3 regions of the Rahnella perminowiae genome follow, and region 1 is predicted to be linked to each of the others. Evidence: predicted binding sites of a transcription regulator. Region 1 holds the regulator's gene; each other region holds the start of a gene.

Evidence for each region. The regulator PhoB, encoded in region 1, activates phosphate uptake and scavenging genes when phosphate is short. The targets are predictions, from matches to a motif close to CTGTCATAAAACTGNCNNAT.
Region 2: opgB (phosphatidylglycerol--membrane-oligosaccharide glycerophosphotransferase) is a predicted target of PhoB. The motif match lies at 1,195-1,214, and genes of this name have one in related genera.
Region 3: J1781_RS10325 (MIP/aquaporin family protein) is a predicted target of PhoB. The motif match lies at 2,073-2,092, and genes of this name have one in related genera.

The regions. Positions count from the first base shown of each region.
Region 1 is NZ_JAFMOT010000179.1:59,188-63,808, reverse strand. It holds gene phoR (phosphate regulon sensor histidine kinase PhoR) at 1-1,092, opposite strand, end outside; gene phoB (phosphate response regulator transcription factor PhoB) at 1,115-1,804, opposite strand; gene sbcD (exonuclease subunit SbcD) at 2,032-3,270, shown strand; gene sbcC (exonuclease subunit SbcC) at 3,267-4,621, shown strand, end outside.
Region 2 is NZ_JAFMOT010000188.1:194,431-199,051, reverse strand. It holds gene J1781_RS24480 (ABC transporter ATP-binding protein) at 1-219, shown strand, start outside; gene J1781_RS24475 (ABC transporter ATP-binding protein) at 216-932, shown strand; gene opgB (phosphatidylglycerol--membrane-oligosaccharide glycerophosphotransferase) at 1,442-3,748, shown strand; gene J1781_RS24465 (SDR family NAD(P)-dependent oxidoreductase) at 3,951-4,621, opposite strand, start outside.
Region 3 is NZ_JAFMOT010000172.1:32,830-37,450, forward strand. It holds gene J1781_RS10310 (1,4-dihydroxy-2-naphthoate polyprenyltransferase) at 1-769, shown strand, start outside; gene rraA (ribonuclease E activity regulator RraA) at 890-1,375, shown strand; gene zapB (septal ring assembly protein ZapB) at 1,440-1,679, opposite strand; gene J1781_RS10325 (MIP/aquaporin family protein) at 2,257-3,105, shown strand; gene glpK (glycerol kinase GlpK) at 3,151-4,621, shown strand, end outside.

The DNA.
Region 1 (4,621 bases):
CTGCGGCGCAATGCCCGGCCCGTTATCACTGATCTGGAATTGCGCACCATGCGGCGTTTGCTGCCAGCTGACTTCAATCCGCGTCCCGGCAGGCGTGTGGTTGACGGCGTTATACACCAGATTCGATACCGCACTGCGCAACTGATCTTCATTACCAAAGACGTTCAGTTTGTCATTAATGCGAAACACCACCTCATGCCGGCCGTTGCTTAACGTTTGCACCTCACGTTCGAGCATACCGAGCATCACCGGAATATCGACTTTCTCATGCAAATCAATATTCGCTGAAGCTTCGATTTTCGACAGCGTCAGCAACTGCTTCACCAGCCCGTCCATTCGCCGCGTCTGTTCCTGCATGGTATCCAGTGCTTTGGTGCGGAAAGGTTCTTCCAGTTTGGCGTCTTCCATCATTTCCAGATATCCCTGCAATACGGTCAGCGGGGTTCTCAGCTCATGACTGACGTTAGCAAAGAAGTTACGCCGTGCACCTTCGAGCTGGCGCATCTGTGTGACATCGCGTGCCACCATCAGCAGTTGCCCTTCTGAATAAGGCATAACGCGAAACTCGACGTAATGCTCATTATTGAGTTGCAGATTCAGCGCCCGGCTGAAATCGCGGGTCTGGATCCACAGCCGGAATTCCGGATAACGCAGCAGGTTGAAGATATGTTGCCCGTTATCTTCCGGCCAGCGGAAACCGAGCAGATCCTGCGCCAGCCCGTTACACCAGAAAATATTGCCTTCTTCCGTGGTCAGCACCACGGCATCTGGCAGCGATTCAGCACCGCTGCGAAAACGTTTGATCAACTGACCTAATTCACGACGCCGACGCCGGTTGCGCATCTGCATCTGGTTAAGCCCGTAGAACAGCGGCTCCCAGCTCCAGCGGCCGTTCGGCGGCGTAATACTGCGGTCAAGCCACAGCCAGTGAGAGAGTTTGAGCTGGTTGTAATAATTCCAGCCCAGTGCCGCAACCAGCGACACAAACAGGAGCCAGCCGAAATGACCGACGAAAATACCGAGAATTAACGCTGGCAGACAAAAGAGAAAAAATTCGCCGGCCAATCGTTTCCATGACAAACGTTCTAGCACACAGATTCTCCGCTGTGAGGACTCAATAACGCGTTGAAAAACGGTATCCGGTACCACGAACAGTCTGGATCATTCTGTCATGTCCGCTGGTTTCCAACGCCTTACGCAAACGACGAATATGCACGTCTACGGTGCGATCTTCCACATAAACGTTAGTGCCCCAGACGTTATTGAGCAACTGTTCCCGGCTATAAACACGTTCAGAATGCGTCATAAAGAAGTGTAATAACTTAAATTCTGTCGGCCCCATATCAAGCGCCTGTTCGTTGGCCATCACCCGGTGAGACGAGGGATCCAGGCTTAAACCCTGCATGTCGATCACTTCTTCCACCGCCATTGGCGAGATGCGACGCATCACCGCTTTAATGCGGGCAACCAGCTCTTTCGGGGAAAACGGTTTGGTGATGTAATCATCGGCACCGACTTCGAGGCCACGCACCCGATCTTCTTCTTCACCGCGTGCGGTCAACATCATTACCGGAATTTCGCGGGTCAGCGCCTCACGTTTAAGATGCTTAATAAACTGAATACCGGAACCGCCAGGTAACATCCAGTCGAGCAGGATAAGTTCAGGGTAAGGTTCAACAAGCTGCCCAATCGCTGAATCAAAATCCTCAGCTTCTACGGCCTGATAGCCATTTTGTTCCAGTACAAAACACACCATTTCACGGATTGGAGCTTCGTCTTCAACCACCAATATACGTCTAGCCATCGTAGGTCCTGCCAATAGGTTAGCGATCTTTTATTTGATTGCGGGCGCCATTATGCGTCAGTTTTGTGACAGATTTATGAATGAAAAGAATGGTTCATTACAGTCAAATATGACAGATAATTAGCGGCCATCTCGCTGAAATTGGACTGATTTATCGGGGACATCTCCCCCCGCCGACGTTTATACTTTGCCCCATTGTCGTCATCCAGGGTTCATACAGGAGTCTCATGCGCCTGATCCACACGTCAGACTGGCATCTTGGCCAGTACTTTTTCACCAAAAGCCGTGCAGCCGAACATCAGGCATTTCTGCGCTGGCTGACCGGTCAGGTGCAGCAACATCAGGTCGACGCCGTGATTGTCGCGGGTGATATTTTCGATACCGGATCACCGCCCAGTTATGCCCGCGAATTGTATAACCGCTTCGTGGTGGAATTACAACAAACCGGCTGTCAGCTGGTGGTACTGGCTGGCAACCACGATTCCGTCGCAACACTTAATGAATCACGCGAGCTACTTTCCTGCCTGAATACGCGGGTGATTGCCACTGTCGGCGAAAATCTGTCTGAACAGATTTTGGTGCTCAGTCAGCGTGACGGAAAACCGGGCGCGGTACTGTGTGCCATCCCGTTTTTACGCCCGCGTGATCTGCTGGCCAGTCAGGCCGGTCAGTCCGGCAGCGACAAACAACTGGCATTGCAGGAAGCCATCGCCGCACATTATGACGCGCTCTGGCAGGCCGCGCAGGCCAGGCGTGATGAACTCGGCATACCGCTGCCCGTTATTGCAACCGGCCATCTGACCACCGTTGGCGTCAGTACTTCTGATTCCGTGCGTGACATCTATATAGGCACACTTGACGCCTTCCCCGCGCAGGCGTTCCCGCCGGTTGATTATGTGGCGCTTGGCCATATTCACCGCGCACAGTGCGTCGCAAAAACTCACCACATCCGTTACAGCGGTTCGCCAATTGCCCTGAGCTTTGACGAACTGAGCAAAGCCAAAAGTGTGTATCTGCTCGATTTCGACGGGGCAACGCTCAGTGCCATCGACACGCTGGAAATTCCTGTTTTCCAGCCCATGCAGATACTCAAAGGCTCGCTGGCGGAAATTGAAAAGCAACTGGCGCAGTTCGAAGGCGGTGATGCACAAAAACCCGTCTGGCTTGATATCGAAGTCGCCACGCAGGATTATCTCAGCGATATTCAGCGGCGTATTCAGGCGCTGACTGCGGATTTGCCGGTGGAAGTTGTCCTGTTGCGCCGCAGCAAAGAACAGCGCATCAGCAGCATTGAGCAGCAGGAAAAAGAGACCCTCAGTGAACTGAGCGTCAGCGACGTCTTTGAACGGCGGCTGGCGCTGGAGCCAGACCCTGATGCCCCCCGTCAGGCGCGGATGCGCACTCTTTTTGCTCAGGTTGTTGAGCAGGTCACGCACGCTCAGAATGCAGAGGACAGCGCACAATGAAAATTCTCAGCCTGCGTTTAAAAAACCTGAACTCGCTGGAAGGCGAATGGAAAATTGATTTCACTGCCGAGCCGTTCGCCAGCAACGGATTATTCGCGATCACCGGCCCGACCGGGGCAGGGAAAACCACCCTGCTTGATGCCATTTGTCTGGCGCTTTATCATCAGACGCCACGTCTGAACATCACACCAAGCCAGAACGAACTGATGACCCGCCACACCGCCGAATCGCTGGCTGAGGTGGAGTTTGAAGTTAAAGGCGTAGCTTACCGCGCATTCTGGAGCCAGCGTCGAGCTAAAAATTCGCCGGATGGCAACTTGCAGGCACCGAAAGTCGAGCTGGCGTTACTGGCCGGCGGCAAAATTCTGGCCGATAAAGTGCGCGACAAACTCGACGCCATCGCCACACTGACCGGGCTGGATTTCGGCCGTTTCACCAAATCCATGATGCTGTCTCAGGGGCAGTTCGCCGCGTTTCTGAATGCTGATGCCAACGACCGCGCCGAATTGCTGGAAGAACTGACCGGCACCGAAATTTACGGACGGCTGTCTCAGCGCGTCTTTGAGCAACATAAAGAAGCGCGCATCGTACTCGACGGTCTGCATCAGCGCATGTCCGGCATCGAACTGCTCAGCGAAGAACAACGCCAGACGCTGGAGGCACAGCATGCTGAACTGAACGCACAGGAAAACAGCCTCAGCCAACAGGCGCAGCAACGCCAGCGGGATCTGAACTGGCTGCAACAATGGCAACAGGTGCAGCAAAAACTTCAGCAATCTCAGTTGCAGCTGGCTGCCGCTGAGCAGGAAAATCTGGCCGCCGCGCCGCAGTTACAACAGCTGGCACGCAGTGAACCGGCGGAAAAACTGCGTCCGTTACTCAATGACCGTCAGCGTTGTCAGGAAGAGTCACAACGCCTTCAGCAGCATCTGACGCAACTGATACAGCAACAGGAACAGCAGATCGCGCAGATGGCGCCGCTGAACCAGGCAGCAGAACAGGCGCAAACTGCACGTCAGAAGCAGGCCGAAGAACAGCGCCGGATGCAAACGCTGATCGAAGAAAAAATCCTGCCGCTGGACGGTGAAATCGCTCAGTGGCACAAATCACTGGCAGAAACACAGCGGGCGGTCAGTGAATCGCAGAAACAGGCCGCTGACCAGAACACAACACTGCGGCAAATAACGGCAGAACGACAAAAACTGGATGAAGAAAACCGCCAGCATCAAACCCGGCAGACCGCACTGACCGAAGCCCTTAACGCCGCACAGCAGCGTCAGGCAGCTCTGGAAAAACAGCATCCGCTGGCAGCCTTACAGAAACGGCAAACAGAACTGATGCAACTCCGGCC
Region 2 (4,621 bases), on a different contig from region 1:
ACGCTGAGTAAAATTATCCGTTTCCTGCGCGATCATCACGATATTACCGTCCTGTTGATAGAACATGATATGGGCATGGTAATGGAAATTTCCGACCATATTATCGTGCTCGACCACGGCGACGTGATTGCCGAAGGCATACCGCAGGTTATTCAGAATGATGAAAAGGTCATCGCCGCGTATCTGGGTGCTGATGAAGATGACGAGGTCAGCTTATGAGCGACACGATGCTGGAATTTCGCGATGTGAATGTGTATTACGGGGCGATTCAGGCATTGCAGCAGGTGTCTCTGAAGGTGAATCAGGGAGAAACCGTGGCGCTGATCGGCGCCAATGGTGCCGGAAAATCAACGCTGCTGATGTCGATATTCGGTCAGCCACGCATACAGAGCGGGCAAATCCTGTTTCGCGGAGAAGATATCAGCCGCAAATCGACACACTTTGTGGCCTCGGCGGGAATTGCACAATCGCCGGAAGGGCGGCGCGTTTTTCCGGATATGACCGTGGAAGAAAATCTACTGATGGGCACCATTCCTGTCGGGAATCAGCATGCGGCAGAAGATCTGCAAACCATGTTTGCGTTATTCCCGCGCCTGAAGGAACGCCGTAAACAGCGGGCGATGACCATGTCCGGTGGCGAACAGCAAATGCTGGCGATTGCCCGTGCGCTGATGAGTCGTCCGAAGCTGTTACTGCTCGATGAACCGAGTCTCGGGCTGGCACCCATTATCGTGAAACAAATTTTCCAGACCCTGCGTGAACTGGCGAAAAGTGGCATGACGATCTTTCTCGTGGAGCAAAATGCGCATCATGCGCTCAGGCTGTCTGACCGGGGTTACGTTATTGTCAACGGGCAAATTCGCCTGAGTGGGACGGGAGAAGAACTTTTGCATAATCAGGAGGTGCGCAAAGCCTACTTAGGCGGGATCTGAGCCCCGTCTCCCTGAAGCTGCAGCTGTATTGGCTGCACTTTCTTATCTGAATCACTCAATTGTGTCTGCGCATTGTGCGTTGCTCGCCGGGCTTAACGTCAGTGATTACGCGTATCTCAGCCAGTCACCTCTAATAAGGTTTATTCCGAATTTGTTAATTTTCAACCGCCCTCCACATTTCACTCACAGTATTCCGCTATCATAAGATTCTTACTGAAAAGTGACCATAAAGTTAAATTTCTGGGTTATCATGCGAAATCAGCCGTCAAAAATTTGTAAAATACCATTTTTTTAGGCGAAATCAGTGACCTGAAGCCGGGTGAAGGCGTTGACCCGTTCAGGCTCAACAGGCTATATAGCGCTATCCGTTTTTGGCATGAATTTTCCTGTCTCAGGGATGAAGTGAATGATCCAGGTCATTCGCTCGATGAGTTGAACCGTCGGCGCTGCTCGCAAAACAGCAGAAATGGGTCGTAGAGTTTATTGTTTTAATCAGACAGGGTGCTGAAATGGCTTCTGAGATAATTTCATTTGTATTATTTCTTTCTTCTATTTTTCTCTACGTCACGCGGGCGTCGTCCAGCCGTGTCTGGTTTTCACTGGTGCTGTTTTTCCTCGGGCTTTACGTCATTCTGAATGTCATCCTGATCGGCAGCAATTATTTCACCGGCGAAGGCATCACGGACGCCGTGTTATATACCGTTACCAGCAGCCTGAAAGGGGCGGGGCTCAATAAATATATCCTGCCGTTTATCGGTTTACTGGCGGGGCTGATTGCCGTATTTGCTTTGCTGGCGTGGGGGCTGAAACAGCGTCGTGCTAAAAACAGCAGTGCCGTCTACAGCGCACTGGCCGTGGTACTGGCGGTCTTTTCCGTGGGTTCCACTCAGGCATTCCAGAACATTTCCCGGCTGGTCAAAACGCAAATTTCCGGCAACGGCGCAGATTTTAATACCTATTACAAAGTGCCCGAAAAAGTCATCAAGGGCGCGAAAAAACCTAACCTGGTTTATATCTATGGCGAGAGTCTGGAACGCACTTATTTTGATGACAAGGTTTTCCCCGGCCTGACGACCGAATTAAATCGCCATAAAGCGCAGAGCACTGATTTCACTAATACCAAACAGTTGCCGGGCACGGGTTATACCATCGCCGGTATGGTGGCTTCCCAGTGCGGGATCCCGCTGTTTGCGCCGTTTGATGGCAATGCCTCCAGTGCACTGGCGACCTTCTACCCGGAAAACGTGTGTATTGGCGACGTGCTCAAAGGTGCCGGCTATACCAACTATTTCTATCAGGGCGCAGAACTGGCTTTCGCAGGTAAAGGTACTTTCCTGAAATCCCATGGTTTCGACCATCTTTATGGCTACAACGAATTGCGTCCGACCGTGGCGGATCCGTCTTACAAAAACGACTGGGGTTGGTATGACGACACCTTGCTGGATGAAGTGTATAAAAAGTTCATCACGCTGAGTCAGGAAGGTAAGCCATTTTCACTGTTTACGCTGACCGTTGACACGCATCATCCTGATGGCTTTATTTCCCGGGGTTGTACCCGCAAGGAATATAAAGTGAACGGTAAAGCTAACCAGTCACTGAGTGCCGTGTCCTGTAGTCAGGAACTGATTGCCGCCTTTATCGATAAGATTAAAAAGTCCGGTTATTTTGATAACACCGTCATTGTGGTGTCTTCCGACCATCTGGCAATGAACAACACGGCATACAACATTCTGACTAAACAGAACCGTAAAGACCTGTTCTTCGTCCTTGACGGGCGTCATCCGGTGGGTGAGCTCAATGCGGCGAAACGCAGTACGCTGGATAATGGTGCGACCATACTGGATATGATGGGCGGCGATAACTATATCGGTCTCGGTCGCAGTGGTGTTTCTGCGACCTCTATGACCGCGCAGTTCCTGAATATTGATGACAAAGTGAATGCCTGGAAACCGGCGGTCATCAAACAATGGGGCTTCCCGAACAGCATCAAAAATTATGCGGTGAATACCAAAGACAGTACCTTTACTTTCTCCGGCATGACCATCAAAACGCCGTTTATTCTGAAGGTCACGGGAGACAAAATTGAACCGATGTTCGATGTCTATCTGTCAACGCCGTTGAAAAAACAGCTGGCCGGACTGGCGACCAGCGATAACTTTGTCTGGGTCGATAAATGCTACGAAATGGGCCGTGTGTGGGCACCGGAGTTGTCGCTCAATACCGGCCTGTGTGTTGCATCGGGCAACCTCGGGGCGAAGCCGACAATTGTGCAGGCCACCGGCGATACCTTCAAAGGTAAAGTAGACTTCGCGAAAGACACGTCGGGCAGTAACGCCATTTATCAGCAAACCCTGAATGCGTTGAACATTGACGATGCGGCCACTACCTACCAGTCGAAAGCCATTGCCTTTATGGTGCCGGGATTGCCGGAGCAGGTAAAAGCGATTACCGGTGTGTCTGCCGTTGAAAACTGGGGACGTTGGTCAGATGCCAATCTGGCACCGTCGGTGAAAATTGATTATGTCAAACCGCTGCCCGCTACTTTTGATGTGGTGATCCGCGCACGTGCTTACGGTAATAATATTGATAAGCCGGTTTCTGTCCGCGTCGGGGATCAGGAACAGTTTGTGACCTTTGGTGATACTGACGGCATCGTGAAAGTACAGTTCACCAACCCGGGGGCGGAGCAGAGTATCGTGATCACGCCGCCGGAGCCGACTGAGCCCACCGAAGGGACCAGCGGTGGCTTCCAGCCGCGTAAGCTGGGCATCGGTATGGTTTCGCTTGAAGTTCAGCCGGTGGATCCGCAGTCTTAATCTGCAGTTTGCCGCAAACATTAAAACCCGCCCCGGCGGGTTTTTTATTGGCAGCAATGACCCATGTTAAAAAGGCGATGTTGCCAGTCCCATAGCCAAACCTGCCTTTCTTCTCCAATGTGATCGGCCAAAATTAAGAACAGCTGGCTGCCCAACGAAATCCTTTGTGTAGGCAGTTTAGTGCCAGAGGCAAGCGCTACAACTAAACCTGTGTCAGCCCACCGTCCACACAGATTTCTGCTCCCGCGATATAACTGCTTTCATCGCTCGCCAGGAAGAGTACGGCGTTTGCGACTTCTTCAGGTTTGCCCATTCTTGCTAACGGTATTGCGCTGATTATCCCATTACGCAGTTCTTCGGAGGCTGCAAGCATCATTTCCGTATCGACAGGGCCAGGGGCGACCACATTAATTCGAATACCGCGGGCGGAGAGTTCATGTGTCCATGTGCGGGCAAAAGAACGAAGTGCCGCTTTACTGGCACCGTATACACCATATCCCGGCGTGCCAATCACATCGGCAATCGAACCTATCAAAACGACGCTCGCTCCCTTTTTCAACAGGGGAAGTGCTGCCTGCATAGCGAAAAGCGGTGAGCGCACATTCAGGCCGAAAATAGAATCAAAATGTGCCGGGGTGACGTCATTAATTGTCGAGTATTCTGCCATTCCGGCATTAATGACCAGCACATCTATCTGGCCGGACTCTGTCTCGATCAAATCAACGATCCGTGTCAGTTCGCTTATCTGGCTGACATCAGCACGTAGCGGTCTGGCGTTGCCCTTTATCGTGTGACCGGCGGCGTCTAACTCCTCATCCCGCCGGGATGTGAACCAGGTTGTCGCACCTTCACGGGCAAATCTCTGACTGATTG
Region 3 (4,621 bases), on a different contig from region 1:
ACTGCTGACTGCCGGCTGTCTGCAAATCCTGTCGAATCTGGCGAATGACTATGGGGACGCAGAGAAAGGCAGCGATACCCCGGATCGCGTCGGCCCTCTGCGCGGAATGCAAAAGGGGCTGATTACCGCTGCGCAGATGAAGCACGCCATTATCCTGACCATCGCGCTGACCATAATTTGCGGTATCGCGCTCATCGCCGTGGCCTGCCATAAACCCAGTGATGTGGTCGGGTTTTTGGTTCTCGGCTTGCTGTCGATTGGTGCGGCGATTACCTATACCGTCGGCACACGGCCTTATGGCTACATGGGGCTTGGCGATATTTCCGTTCTTATTTTCTTCGGCTGGATCAGTGTCGCGGGGACGTTTTATTTACAGGCAGGCTATTTCGACTGGATCGTGATGCTTCCGGCGACGGCAACCGGTTTGCTCTCCACCGCCGTGCTCAATATCAATAATTTGCGCGATATCGAAACCGACAGTATCAATGGCAAGAATACACTGGCGGTTCGCCTCGGGCCGGTTAACGCCCGCCGTTATCACACTATCATCCTGACCGCCGCCGTGCTGTGTCTGGTCATTTTCTCCGCCGTATACCTGCATCATTGGACCGGCTGGCTGTTTATTCTGGCGATTCCGATGCTGGCGAAACATGTGGCGCGGGTGATGAAATCCACAACATCCACCGAAGTCCGCCCGTTACTGGAACATATGGTAAAAACGGCGTTGCTGACTAACGTCTTGTTTGCAGTAGGACTGTTACTCAATTGAACAAAGTTGGCCTGATGTGCGTTTATCAGGTCACTTTTCACATTTAACAATTGATGATTTTGCCAACATCCGCCGGAAAGGGATATACTGAGCATTCATGCAGCAACCAGATGAAAACCTATGAAATACGATACTTCCGAACTTTGCGACATCTACCATGAAGAAGTGAATGTCGTCGAACCCTTGTTCTCCAACTTTGGCGGCCGTACTTCATTTGGCGGGCAAATCACCACCGTGAAATGCTTCGAAGATAATGGCTTGCTTTATGACCTGCTGGAAGAAAACGGCCGTGGCCGTGTGTTAGTGATTGATGGCGGCGGTTCTGTGCGTCGCGCACTGCTGGATGCCGGACTGGCACGCCTCGCGTTCCAGAACGAATGGGAAGGCATCGTGATTTATGGTGCAGTCCGTCAGGTTGACGATCTCGAAGAGTTGGACCTGGGTATTCAGGCGATGGCGGCTATCCCGGCTGGCGCAGGCAGTGAAGGAATCGGCGAAAGCGACATTCGTGTCAATTTCGGCGGCGTCACCTTCTTCTCCGGCGACCATCTTTATGCCGATAATACCGGTATCGTGCTGTCAGAAGACCCGCTCGATATAGAATAATTTTCTTCTGTGCACAACAAAAAAGGACGCCTTGGCGTCCTTTTTTATTTGGAATATGAAGTCATTAAACTTCTTCCATTTTTCCCAACAGTGCACGCAGACGATCCTGCCATACGTGTTGTTCTTCTTTCAGCTGCGCATTTTCACGCACCAGAGACTCATGATTGCCGCTGGCTTGCTGAACTTCCTGAGACAGGGCGTTGTTCTGCTCTTTCAGTTCTTCGATTTCCATCTGCAACAGAGTAATGGTATCGATCGCTTGCTGAACTTTAGCTTCTAATTTCTCAAATACTTCAAATGACATTTTTCGGTCCCCTTATGTTCGCAAGGCGCACATCTTATGTTCTGCCGCATCGTCCGGACACGGCTCAAAAATTCCTGCACTCCGTCGATTTTTATAACGAATTCATCAGAGAATTGCATAAAACCGGCAGGTGTCTTAACGGGTGATTGTATGTAGCCAGCTTTGATCTGTCTACCCGCAACCCCTCTATCCACGCAGTCTGTTGCAATTTTACAGTGCCGGGTATCAGGAAATGCCTAAAAAGCAGCGTCACACGCCAGAAATAGCCTTTAATGCCGAATAACCGTAGCCACCGTGCAACACGTAATAGTGATGCTCGTTTGTCAGCAACGCGCGCTGAAAATGTTAAATCCAGGCCTTTTGGCGCGGCATCATGGTCCGACAATACGCGAAATCGCTCATTTTTATGACGCAACACACAAAATTTGATTTCGCTATTTCTCGTTTATGCTCGTTAACGATAAATTCACATTACGTTCTCATTTAATGATGAACGCCAAAATCCGATTACGTTCACAAACGATATAACAGAAAAACTATAACTAACCATTAACATCATCCTTAGCAGGATCAAACTATGAGCCAAACCATGAGTTCCACATTAAAAGGTCAGTGCATCGCTGAGTTTCTGGGTACCGGGCTTATCATTTTCTTTGGTGCGGGCTGTGTCGCAGCAATGAAACTTGCCGGGGCAACCTTTGGCCAGTGGGAAATCAGTATTATCTGGGGTCTGGGTGTGGCAATGGCCATCTACCTGACAGCCGCCATCTCCGGTGCACACCTGAATCCGGCGGTGACCGTTGCACTTTGTTTGTTTGCAAACTTTGAAGGACGCAAAGTTCTGCCTTACATCGTGGCACAGGTCGCCGGTGCTTTTTGCGCCGCTGCACTGGTTTATGGCCTTTACTACAATCTGTTCTTCGATTTTGAGCAAAGCCACAATATGGTCCGCGGCAGCGTCGAAAGTCTGGATCTGGCCGGTATTTTCTCTACCTATCCGAACCCGCACATCAGCGTATTGCAGGCGTTTCTGGTAGAAACGGTGATTACAGCCATTCTGATGGCGTTAATCCTCGGCCTGACTGATGATGGCAACGGTATTCCACGTGGCCCGCTGGCACCGCTGCTTATCGGTATCCTGATCGCGGTTATCGGTGCATCCATGGGGCCACTGACCGGATTCGCCCTGAACCCGGCCCGTGACTTCGGTCCGAAAGTGTTCGCCTTCTTCGCTGGCTGGGGCAAGGTTGCCTTCACCGGTGCGCGCGATATTCCTTATTTCCTGGTGCCAATTTTTGGCCCGTTGCTCGGGGCTTCTCTGGGTGCCATCGCCTACAAGGCGCTGATTGGTCGCCATTTACCAAATCAGATTAATGAACCGGCAGAAGAAAAAGCACCTCAGCCATCCAAACAACGTAAGGCCTGATCGGCTAAACTGTTCCACAGCTTACTCATTCGTAGGATGAATATTATGTCAGCAGATACGACTCACGAAAAAAAATACATTGTTGCACTCGACCAGGGTACAACCAGTTCACGCGCCGTAGTTCTGGATCACGATGCCAATATCGTCAGCGTGGCACAACGCGAGTTCACCCAGATCTACCCGAAATCGGGCTGGGTTGAGCATGACCCGATGGAAATCTGGGCATCGCAAAGCTCGGTGCTGGTGGAAGTGTTGGCAAAAGCCGACATTAATTCCGATCAGATTGCCGGTATCGGTATCACCAACCAGCGCGAAACCACCATTGTGTGGGAAAAAGAAACTGGCAAGCCAATCTATAATGCGATTGTCTGGCAATGCCGCCGCACTGCTGACATCTGCGAAACGCTGAAAAAAGACGGTCTGGAAGAATACATTCGCCACAACACCGGCCTGGTTATCGACCCGTACTTCTCCGGTACCAAACTGAAATGGATCCTCGACCACGTTGAAGGCTCACGTGAACGCGCTAAACGCGGCGAACTGCTGTTCGGCACCGTCGACACCTGGTTGGTCTGGAAAATGACGCAGGGTCGTGTTCACGTGACGGATTACACTAACGCCTCACGTACCATGTTGTTCAACATCCATGACCTTCAATGGGATGAGCGCATGCTTGAAGCGCTGGATATTCCGCGTGAAATGCTGCCGGAAGTTCGCCCTTCTTCTGAGATTTACGGCCAGACCAACATCGGGGGTAAAGGCGGTACGCGTATCCCTATCGCCGGTATCGCCGGTGACCAGCAGGCGGCCCTGTATGGCCAGCTGTGTGTCCAACCGGGTATGGCGAAAAATACCTACGGCACCGGTTGCTTCCTGCTGATGAATACCGGTACTGAAGCGGTAGCGTCTAAAAATGGTTTGCTGACTACCATCGCCTGCGGTCCGCGCGGCGAAGTGAACTATGCGCTGGAAGGTGCTGTGTTTGTCGGCGGTGCGTCCATTCAGTGGCTGCGAGATGAACTGAAGCTTTTCAGCGATGCAACCGACTCCGAATATTTCTCCATGAAAGTGAAAGACACCAATGGTGTTTACGTGGTGCCCGCCTTCACCGGCCTCGGCGCGCCTTATTGGGACCCGTATGCCCGCGGCGCTATCTTCGGTCTGAGCCGTGGTGCGAACAGTAACCACATTATCCGCGCGACGTTGGAATCTATCGCCTACCAGACCCGCGACGTGCTGGATGCGATGCAGGCCGACTCAGGCGCTCGTCTGCAGGCGCTGCGAGTGGATGGCGGTGCGGTTGCCAATAATTTCCTGATGCAATTCCAGTCAGACATTCTCGGCACCCGTGTAGAGCGCCCTGAAGTGCTGGAAGTGACCGCGCTGGGTTCTGCCTACCTCGCCGGTCTGGCCGTCGGTTTCTGGAGCGATCTGGAAGAGGTGCGCAGCAAAGCAACTATCGAACGTGAATTCCGCCCAAGCATTGAAACGACGGAACGTAATGTCCGCTATAAAG